DNA from 3 places in the Blastomonas sp. RAC04 genome. Region 3 is predicted to be linked to each of the others. Evidence: predicted binding sites of a transcription regulator. Region 3 holds the regulator's gene; each other region holds the start of a gene.
The links. The regulator LexA, encoded in region 3, represses DNA repair genes until DNA is damaged. The targets are predictions, from matches to a motif close to GTTCCNCNCTTGTTCT.

Region 1: the regulator LexA is predicted to act here: its motif matches at 1,210-1,225, upstream of tcmP (three-Cys-motif partner protein TcmP).
Region 2: the regulator LexA is predicted to act here: its motif matches at 1,675-1,690, upstream of BSY18_RS05710 (PA0069 family radical SAM protein).

What each region holds. Positions count from the first base shown of each region.
Region 1 covers NZ_CP016460.1:3,959,896-3,963,170, reverse strand. Annotated here, with positions in the region: gene BSY18_RS19355 (DUF5131 family protein) at 1-301, opposite strand, end outside; gene tcmP (three-Cys-motif partner protein TcmP) at 301-1,194, opposite strand; gene BSY18_RS19345 (class I SAM-dependent methyltransferase) at 1,497-2,348, shown strand; gene BSY18_RS19340 (hypothetical protein) at 2,369-3,079, opposite strand; gene BSY18_RS19335 (hypothetical protein) at 3,084-3,275, opposite strand, start outside.
Region 2 covers NZ_CP016460.1:965,310-968,584, reverse strand. Annotated here, with positions in the region: gene moaB (molybdenum cofactor biosynthesis protein B) at 1-333, shown strand, start outside; gene BSY18_RS05715 (potassium/proton antiporter) at 341-1,573, opposite strand; gene BSY18_RS05710 (PA0069 family radical SAM protein) at 1,702-2,781, shown strand; gene BSY18_RS05705 (SMI1/KNR4 family protein) at 2,820-3,275, shown strand, end outside.
Region 3 covers NZ_CP016460.1:584,989-588,263, reverse strand. Annotated here, with positions in the region: gene BSY18_RS03895 (molybdopterin molybdotransferase MoeA) at 1-1,134, shown strand, start outside; gene lexA (transcriptional repressor LexA) at 1,224-1,946, shown strand; gene BSY18_RS03885 (CHAT domain-containing tetratricopeptide repeat protein) at 2,117-3,275, shown strand, end outside.

The DNA.
Region 1 (3,275 bases), 610 kb from region 3:
TAAAAGCCGTTGGAACATCGCAGTGAAATAAGTCCGACATCGAATTGACAAAAATCCGTTTTGATTTCCGCCATTCTAGCGGCGCAGTAAGGCTAGATTCATCAATGTTGACGCGACCGGTCCAGACGTGGCGACCTCCACTTTTCCGCGTGGTGCCATGATATTTCTCATGGCCCATCGCCTGCAATCGCGCTGCCATTCGCATAGCGTAACAATTGGTGCAGCCGCTAGAAGCTATCGTGCATCCTGCGACGGGGTTCCAAGTGACGTCTGTCCATTCGATTTCAGAAATTGTAGCCATTATTTTAACACCGCACTCGCCAATTTTGCTGCTAATCGAGCTTTTTCACCAGTGTTTGCCCAAGCAAACATTAAAGAAAATTCCTGCATGCCATTTCGACCTAATGGCAAAGTTTCATCCAAAACCTGGCCTTGGAATGCTGCACCAATGCGCTCCTTGGCCACCTTCTCAAACCATGCAATATCGACAGCGCGCTTAGACCGGAAGTGAGGTTGACTAAAAAGGTCTGTCGTTTGTTCCTCAACAACTGCAACATCTCGCCAAGCTCTTGTGCCAAGCGCCGCATCCACCCGAGGACCGCCGTCCAAATTAATTTCTCCGTCACCTGAAACTTGACGATACATCGCAAAAACAGGAACAAGATACCACAGATCTACTGCCCCAGTTTTTCCTAACATTTCCAACGCTTCATAGTTAATCTGCAATCCAAATGGATCGAGAAATACCACTGCTCGTGTCTTTCTCCAGTTATATGACTTACAAATTCCGCGGAGCATTTCATTCGCATCGAGTTTCGTAATTTCAACTTTATCCGTCAAATCTGCGTGGTCTCGCCGAATCGAATCGCGGAGTGCATCTACATTGGATTGCTTTGTATCGTTCAACAGATATCTATGGAATGCTGGCTTGACCCCTAACGCCCTAATTGCAGACCCCACAATTATCGTATCAGTATCGGCGACTGGGACCGAAAATCCTTCTAACGACCCTTGGTCGGAATTTGCTAACTCAAGGACAGATTTCGGAACCGATGAGCCCGATCCCGCGCAAGCATCTATGTACAGCAATTCAAACGGCGCGAATTTCAACGCTGTGACATAAGCTTGAAGATATTTTTCGACTGTTTCTAGCTTTTGAACAGTGTGCCTATCGCCAAAAGGTTGAGCTTCCATACCGCACCTCAAGCTAGAACATTGAGGGAACGGTATAGAACTCAATCGCATCATGCAAACAAAATAGCCTATCGATACAAAACAGACTAAACTCTCTCTTGTCTCACAGCAAAACCTAAACAATGAAAACTACCTTCGCCCAGAACCTGATTGCAAGCATCACCGAAGCCGCCACGCATGCGCGCAGCGAAGAGACCGGCGCGCTCGCAAATGATTGACCCGCCCGGTGTCCGCATGCATCCCCATTGACCTCCCCCCGCCACCCCCTACCCTCTCTGCGCGCACCCACAGGAGAGCCCGTCATGACCACCCCCGCCGACCCCAACGAACTCAAGGGCGAAGACTGGGCAGGCGAGATGGGGCGCAAGTGGCTCACCCATATCGACCGGTTCGAGGGCATGATCGCCCCCATCGGCGATGCGCTGCTGGCGCGCGCCGCGATTGTTCCCGGGGAGCGGGTGATCGATCTGGGGTGTGGCGGGGGGTTGACCTCGCTGGCTGCAGCGCGGGACACGGGGCCGGAGGGTGCGGTGCTGGGGCTGGATATCTCGCCCGATCTGATCGACGAGGCCCGCCGCCGCGCCACCGATCACCCCAACGTCAGCTTCGTCTGCGCCGATGCCGCCACCGTCGCGCTCGACGTCCCCTATGACCGGCTGATTTCGCGCTTCGGCTCGATGTTCTTTGCCGATCCTTATGCCGCCTTCACCAACCTGCACGGTCTGATCAAACCCGGCGGGCGGATCGATCTGGCGATCTGGGCGGCGCCGCGCGACAATCCGTGGATGATGGAGCTGATGGGGGTCGCGCGCTCGCATATCGACATCCCCTCGCCCGATCCGCGCGCGCCGGGCCCGTTCGCCTTTGCCGATCTCGATTATGTTCGCGACATCCTGGCGCACGCCGGGTTCTCCGCGCCCGACATCGAACCGTATCAGGGCGAACAGGCGATCGGCGGCCCCGGGGCCTCTCCGGATGACGCTGCAGACTTCGCGCTCGCCTCGATGGCGATCGGCCGTGCGCTCGCCGAAGCCGGCGACGACGTGCTCGCCCGCGCCCGCGCCGATCTCGTCACCCTGTTCGAAGAGCATTATGTGCCCGGCAAGGGCGTGATGATGGCCAACAAGGTCTGGCTGCTCAGCGCGACCGCCTGAGCCGCGCGGCCATCACGGTCTCACTCGCGCACGTTCGCCACGTTGTACTGGAACACCTCGTCCTGCGTCAGGCAGCGGCGGGTAGACTGATCGCCGCCGCCGCTCGCCACCGCCTTCTGCTTGTACATGATGTCGGTCAGCAACTTGCGCGAGACGCCCATGCGGATGAGGAAATCATTGTCCTCGCTGGCGAGCAATGCGCTTTCCTGCTCGATGTCGCCGATCAGCTCGACCGTGGTGTCGGTGCCCAAGGCGACAGATTGATCGATCGCGGCGCGGTCGTTGGTCATGGTGAACATGTGCACCATGAAGTTGCCGCCGGGCTCGACCACGCGCAGCTGACCGCCCATGAACACGAAGTTGCACGCCGAAAAACAGGTCCAGCCCGCCGGAATGCGCGTCACCAGCCCGGGGTTGCCACGGATCAGCCTGCCTGCGGCATTCCCTGCGCGCGCGTTGCCGCCGGGCGAGCGCAGCCAGATCTCGGCGATGTCGGGATTGTCGCTCAGCGCCTTTTTGAGCCGGTCGGGCAATGTCTGGTCGATCGGCCCCTCGGCAAGCAGCACCTGCGCGCCGCCCTTCTTGACGACCTTGAGCGTCATGGTCTTGTTGGCCGACCAGTCGGGCGACCGGGGGCAGCTGGGATTGGCCGGGTCCATCTGTGCCGGGCTCTGCGCGCACAGCAGCGCCGCCGACAGTGCTAGCAGCAGGGATCGGCGGGCGGTCCGCATCCTGTCAGGCCTGCGCGATTTCATAGCGCGCGGCGCCCGGCTTCTTGCACATCTTCTTCGACACGGTGGTCTCCTCGCCCTCGACGATGATGACATCGTTGACGTTCATGCAGGTCGAGCCATCCGCGAGCTGGGTCTTGCCCACCACGGTGGAGGTTCCCGACACGTCCTTGCGGGTCTCGCTGGTCCAGGTCGA
Region 2 (3,275 bases), 380 kb from region 3:
ATTGACGATCCGGAGATCGACGCGATCATCTCCACCGGGGGCACGGGCCTGACCGGGCGCGACATCACCCCAGAGGCGCTCGACCGGGTGAAGGAAAAGGACATTCCGGGCTTTGGCGAGCTGTTCCGCTGGCTGAGCTACAAGACCATCGGCACCAGCACGGTGCAATCAAGGGCGTGCGCGGTGCTGTCGCGCGGTACCTATATCTTCGCCCTGCCCGGATCGAACGGGGCGGTGAAGGATGGCTGGAACGGTATTCTCGACGAGCAGCTCGACAGCCGCAACCGCCCCTGCAATTTCATCGAACTGATGCCGAGGCTGCGCGAGAAATAAGCGCAGCTCAGGGCGCCTTGATGGCGAGCAGCGCCGATCGCGGCTTGTCATTCGCGCCGATCCCCAGGCGCTTGGCCACCCATTTCATGCTCGGCCCCTGGATCACGCTCGACAACAGCACCACGAAGAACACGATGTTGAAGATCGTGAACGCGCCCGGCACGCCCGCCACCATCGGGAAGGTCGCGAGCACGATCGGCACCGCGCCGCGCAGCCCCGCCCAGGACACGAAGAGCTTGGCGCGCCAGTCGAGCGAACGGAACGGGGCAAGGCAGATGAACACGCTGACCGGACGCGCGACCAGCATCAATACGAAGGTGATGCCAAGCCCGGGCACGATCACGTCGACCAGATTGGTGGGCGCCACCAGCAGTCCCAGCGTCAGGAACATCACCACCTGCCCCAGCCACGCGAGGCCATCCTGGAAGGTCGAGATGATCCGCCGCGCGGCATAGCTGCGGTTGCCCGCGACCAGCCCGGCGATATAGGCCGCAAGGAACCCGTTGCCTCCGATCACTTCGGCCAGCCCATAGGCGATCAGCGCAGCGGCGATCGAGATCACGAACGCCAAGCCGCTGCTGCGATAATGCTTGCGCTTCAAAAGCTCGGGCAGCAGCCAGCCGATGCCAAGCCCGATCACCACGCCCATCGCCATCTGCCCGGCAAAATCGGGCAGCAGCCCCAGCGGCGACGCGCCCGGCTGGGCGATGAACAGCAGGGCCGCGCCGACCATGAAGATCGCCATCGGATCGTTGGTTCCCGATTCGAGCTCGATCAACGCAGGCACATCGCCTTCCAGATCGAGCCCGGTCGAGCGCAGGATGGCGAACACTGCCGCGGCATCGGTCGATGCGACCACAGACCCCAGCAGGAACCCCTGGAACCAGGTGAACTTGAGCAGCAGCACCGCAGCGCTTGCAGTGATCAGCGCGCTGATCAGCACCCCGAAGGTCGCCAGCACCAATGCAGGCCGCACCATCCGCTTTACCGCCTGCCAGCTGGTGTCCATTCCACCGGAAAACAGGATGAAGATGAGGCAGGCCACGCCAACCCCTTGCGTCAGCACATAATCGTTGAACGCGATGCCACCGGGTCCGTCGACCCCGGCGAGCATCCCGAGCCCCAGAAATCCGATCAAGGCGGGAAGACCGAAGCGGCTGGTCAGCGTGCCCGCCATCACCGTGGTCAGCAACAGGGTGCCGATGACCAGCAGCGCGATGGGGAGGGGAACAGTCAGCATCGAACCTTCAGAGCATCCCCACCGGGCTATGGCAAGGCAAACGCCCCGGCGATTGCCTTCAGACGCGATGAACAGTTGGCCGATCCTCGGCGCTTGCAATTGTTCCTGTTTTGTTTCATATCATGCCCATGGCGAACCTACCGTCACCCAAAGGCCGCGGTGCCCCGCTCAATCTGGAATCCAGGCGATTCCGATTGCCTGAGCGGCAGGTCGACGGCGACTGGCTCGATGCGCTAGTATCGGTCGACGACACCCCTCCCCCGCTGCGGACCACGGTCACCATCGAGCATCCGCGCTCGATCCTGTCACGCAACACCTCGCCCGATCTGCCGTTCGACCAGTCGGTGAATGCCTATCGCGGCTGCGAGCATGGCTGCATCTATTGCTATGCGCGGCCCACGCACGCCTGGCTCGACCTGTCGCCGGGGCTCGATTTCGAAAGCCGCCTGTTCGCCAAGCCCGATGCGGCAAAGCTGCTGCGCGCGACGCTGCGCAAGCCGGGCTATGTCCCCAAGGTCATCGCGCTGGGCACCAACACCGATCCCTATCAGCCGATCGAGGCCGAGTACCGCATCACCCGCTCGATCCTCGAAGTGTGCCTCGAGGCGCGCAATCCAGTGGCGATCACCACAAAGTCGGACCGGGTGCTGGCCGACATCGATCTGCTGGCAGAGATGGCGCGGCACGATCTGGTGGCGATCGCGCTGTCGGTGACGACGCTAGACGGGGCAATTGCGCGCACGCTGGAGCCACGCGCCGCAAGCCCGCGCAAACGGCTGGCGGCGATCCGCGCGCTGGCAGATCGCGACATCCCAGTGCACATGAACGTCTCGCCGGTGGTCCCCGCCATCACCGACCACGAGATAGAGGCGGTGGTCGCCGCCGGGGCCGGGGCGGGCGCGCTGTCGGCCTCGTTCATCCCGGTCCGCCTGCCGCACGAGGTCGCGCCTCTCTTTCGCGCCTGGCTCGACGCCCATTTCCCCGACCGCGCTAGCAAGGTGATGAGCATCATCCAGGACATGCGCGGCGGGCGCGACAATGACCCCGATTTCGGGACACGGATGCGCGGGCAAGGCCCCTGGGCCGAGCTGATCCGCGCCCGCTTTCGCATCGCGCTCAAGCGCGCGGGACTGAACTGTCATGCATGGAAGCTGTCGGTCGAGGGGTTCCGCGCGCCTGCCGACGGGATGCAGGGGGAATTGTTTTAACGGGGGCAATTGCCCGCATTTGAGCAGCGTGAAAGGACATGGATCGAACAAGACGCAACCTGCTGATCGGCGGCCTGGCTGTTGGTATGCTCGCGCTTGGCGGGCTGCTGCGTGAAGCCTTCGGCACGCGTCGGCACAACAGAAGGATCATGACGGAAATGACTGATATTCCCGAACGCCCCGCTGGCAACCCGAAGCCGATGCTTGAAGAGGACATCGCGCCGGTGCTTGCGCGGCTTGATGCCTGGTTCGCGGCCAACCTGCCGCTGCCCCAACATGGGTTCAATCCACCAGCGACCGAAGCTCAGATCGACGAGATCGAGCAATTGATGGGTCTGAAGCTGCCTCAGTCGTACCGCGATCTCTACCGCTGGCACGACGGAGAAAATGACGCAATTTCGGGCCACATCTATGGCCTCCCCTTATTGCCGCTGCACCAGGTTATGGCAGAGCACCAGTCGTGGCAGGATGCGCTCGAGGGAATCGACGGCGAC
Region 3 (3,275 bases):
GCCAACTCGGTCGGATTGCTCGAGGCGAACGGCCATATCCTCGCCGAACCACTGGTTGCCTGGCGCAGCCAGCCGGCAGCCGACCTGTCCGCGATGGATGGCTATGCCGTGCGCGCCGTCGACCTGCCCGGCCCATGGACGGTCATCGGCGAAAGCGCCGCCGGGCGGCCTTTCGATGGCGCGATGGGCGCAGGCGAAGCGATACGCATCTCCACCGGCGCGATCGTCCCTGCCGATGCCGATGCGGTGGTGGTGCAGGAAGACACTGGCATCGATGGCGCCACGCTGACCCTGACCGGCGACGGACCCGCGCGACCCGGTGCACACATTCGCCGCGCGGGGCATGATTTTGCCGAAGGTGCGCTGCTCGCTGCGGCGGGCACGCGGGTAGACGCTCGGCTGATCGCGCTGGCTGCGATGGCTGGGCACGGCACGCTCAGCGTTCACGCGCCGGTGCGTGTGACGATCCTGAGCACCGGCGACGAGCTGGTCGCGCCCGGCACTCCGCTGCCCAGCCCCGCGCACATCCCGGCCAGCAACGGCATCATGCTCTCGGCCATGCTGCAGGGGCTTCCGGTGGACATCACCATGCCGCCGCTGCTGCCCGACCGGCTCGATATCATCGCAGCGGCGCTCGCCGACCACCGCGACGCCGATATCATCGTCACCACCGGCGGCGCCTCGGTAGGCGACCACGACCTCATCCAGCCCGCACTGCTCCAGAGCGGCGGAACGCTCGATTTCTGGCGGATCGCGATGCGCCCGGGCAAGCCGGTGATGGTCGGGAGGATGGGCGATGCCATCGTGCTGGGCCTGCCGGGCAATCCGGTGTCGTGCTATGTCACCGCGCTGCTGCTGCTGCTTCCGCTGGTCAGGACCTTCGCCGGATATCAGTACGTTCTGCCTGATATCTCGCAAGCCAGGGCCGGCACCACCTTCCCCGCAAATGGCACCCGCCAGGACTTCATGCGCGCGCAGATCGATGGCGGGCGGCTGTTCCCGGTATCGAGCCAGGACAGCGGCGCGCTGTCCTCCTTGCATGCCGCCGATGCGCTGGTCGTTCGCGCCGTGCACCAGCCTGAAGCCGCGCCCGGCGACCTGCTCGACTATATTGCGCTTCGCTCCGGGGCGTAACACAAGGTCTTGACCTGACCGGCTTTGTTTCGTAATTGTTCCGTATTCGTTCGACCGCCGATCCACCGGCGCAGAAAGGAACATTCAGCATGCTGACCCGCAAACAACACGATCTGATCCGCTTCATCCAGGTACGGCTGGAGGAAGACGGCATTTCCCCCTCGTTCGAGGAGATGAAGGAAGCGCTGGATCTCAAGTCGAAGTCGGGTGTCCACCGGCTGGTCAGTGCGCTGGAGGAACGCGGTTTCATCCGCCGTCTGCCCAACCGTGCGCGCGCGCTCGAAATCCTCAAGCTGCCCGAAGCGAGCGTCAAGCCGCGCGCCAAGGAACTGGCCGCGGCCGCCGCTGCCAAGACCGATGCGGCCAAGAGCAACATCGTCAGCATGGACGCAGTCCGCAAGGCGCAGCCGCCGGTCGCTGCCAACAACAATGTGCTGGAAATTCCTCTGCATGGCCGGATCGCTGCGGGCGCACCGATCGAAGCATTCGAGGGCACCGAAATCCTTCCCGTGCCCGCCGCGCTGCTGGGCAGCGGCGAGCATTATGCGCTCGAGGTGTCGGGCGATTCGATGATCGAGGCAGGGATTCTCGATGGCGATTTCGCGCTGATCCTGCGCACGGAATCGGCGCGCGATGGCGAGATCGTGGTGGCGCTGGTCCGCGGCGAAGAAGCAACGCTCAAATATCTGCGCCGCGAAAACGGCCGCATCCGGCTCGATCCGGCCAATGCCTCCTATGATCCGCAATATTATGCGCCGCACGAAGTGCAGGTGCAGGGCAAGCTTGCAGGCCTGCTGCGCCGCTATCACTGACCAGCCTCGCTGACGAGCACTGCACGGCACCCGCGTCACCCTGGAGGTTGACCGGGACAGCACCGGGCTGTCCCGTTTTCGCTACAGTCCCAGGCGCAAGAAATCGCTTTTCATTTGGAATACGGCTGTCCAAGCTGCCCAGGTCTGCGATCGAGAACCGGGGGGCCCCTATGATCAAAGCTGCAGTGGCACTGGCGAGCGGTATCGGTCTGTTTCTGGGGGCACCAGCCCATGCCGCACCCGATCGCACGAGGCTGGACGCCCTGATCACGCAGTTCGAGGCCGCCGATGCCAACAGCGATGTCGAGGGTTATCGCAAGATCGCCGACCAGACCCTCGCCGAGGCACGGCGGCTCTATCCTGCCGGCCATCCCGAGATCGCCGCACGCGCGCTGTACGTCGCCCAGGCGCTGGCTGCTTCGGGCGAGATGGATCCGGCCAAAGCCGAGGTCGACAGGATCATCCCCGTGCTTGCGGGCGCGCAGGGATACAAGGCGGACTGGCGCAATGCGCTCAGCCTGCGCGCCTATATCCTCAACTTCAAGGGCGATCATGCCGGTGCGCTGGCGATCAACGAACAGCTCGCCGCCGAATATGCCAGCGATCCGTCAAGCCAGGGCATTCGCGACCATGCCGTAACGCTGTCGAACCTGGCAGCGTCGTATCTCGAACATGGCCGTCTCGATGACGCGCTCGCGCGCAACGCCGAGGCGATCCGCATTGGCCTCGCGCTGGATCCCGTCCCTCAGGACGTCGCCATCTGGAGCGCCAACCGGGTCGTCTATTTCTATTCCGCCGGGCGCACCGAAGACGCCATCGTCACCGCGCAGGAAGGCATCTCGCAAGCAGGCGGCGCCCTCGGCACCGATCACCCGGCGATGGCCAACCTCTACGCCAATCTCGGCGCGATCCTCATGCGGATCAACCGTCCGCACGATGCCATGGCGCCGATCCGGCAGGCCTATGAACTGATCGAAAAGGCCAATGGCGGCCCCAACCAGAACAGTGCGACGATGCGGACGCAGTTCGCCCAGGCGCTGGTGCGGGCCGGGCAGCACAAGGATGCCCTCGCCTTTCTCGATTATGCCACGCCGATCATCGATGCCCAATTGGGCGCGCAGAGCGACCGGTCGCTGGTGGCCCGCGATACGCGGCTGGTTGCGCTGATCGCGCTCGGCCAGGGTGCGCAGGCCGAAGCGCTGGCCAGGGAGCTGCTGGCGGTGCGCGATGCGCGGCTGCCCGATGGCCACAGGGACCGCGCCAATACGCGCGACAATCTCGCCAAGGCCGCCTTCTCGATCGAGAATTGGGCAACCGCGCGCGATGCAG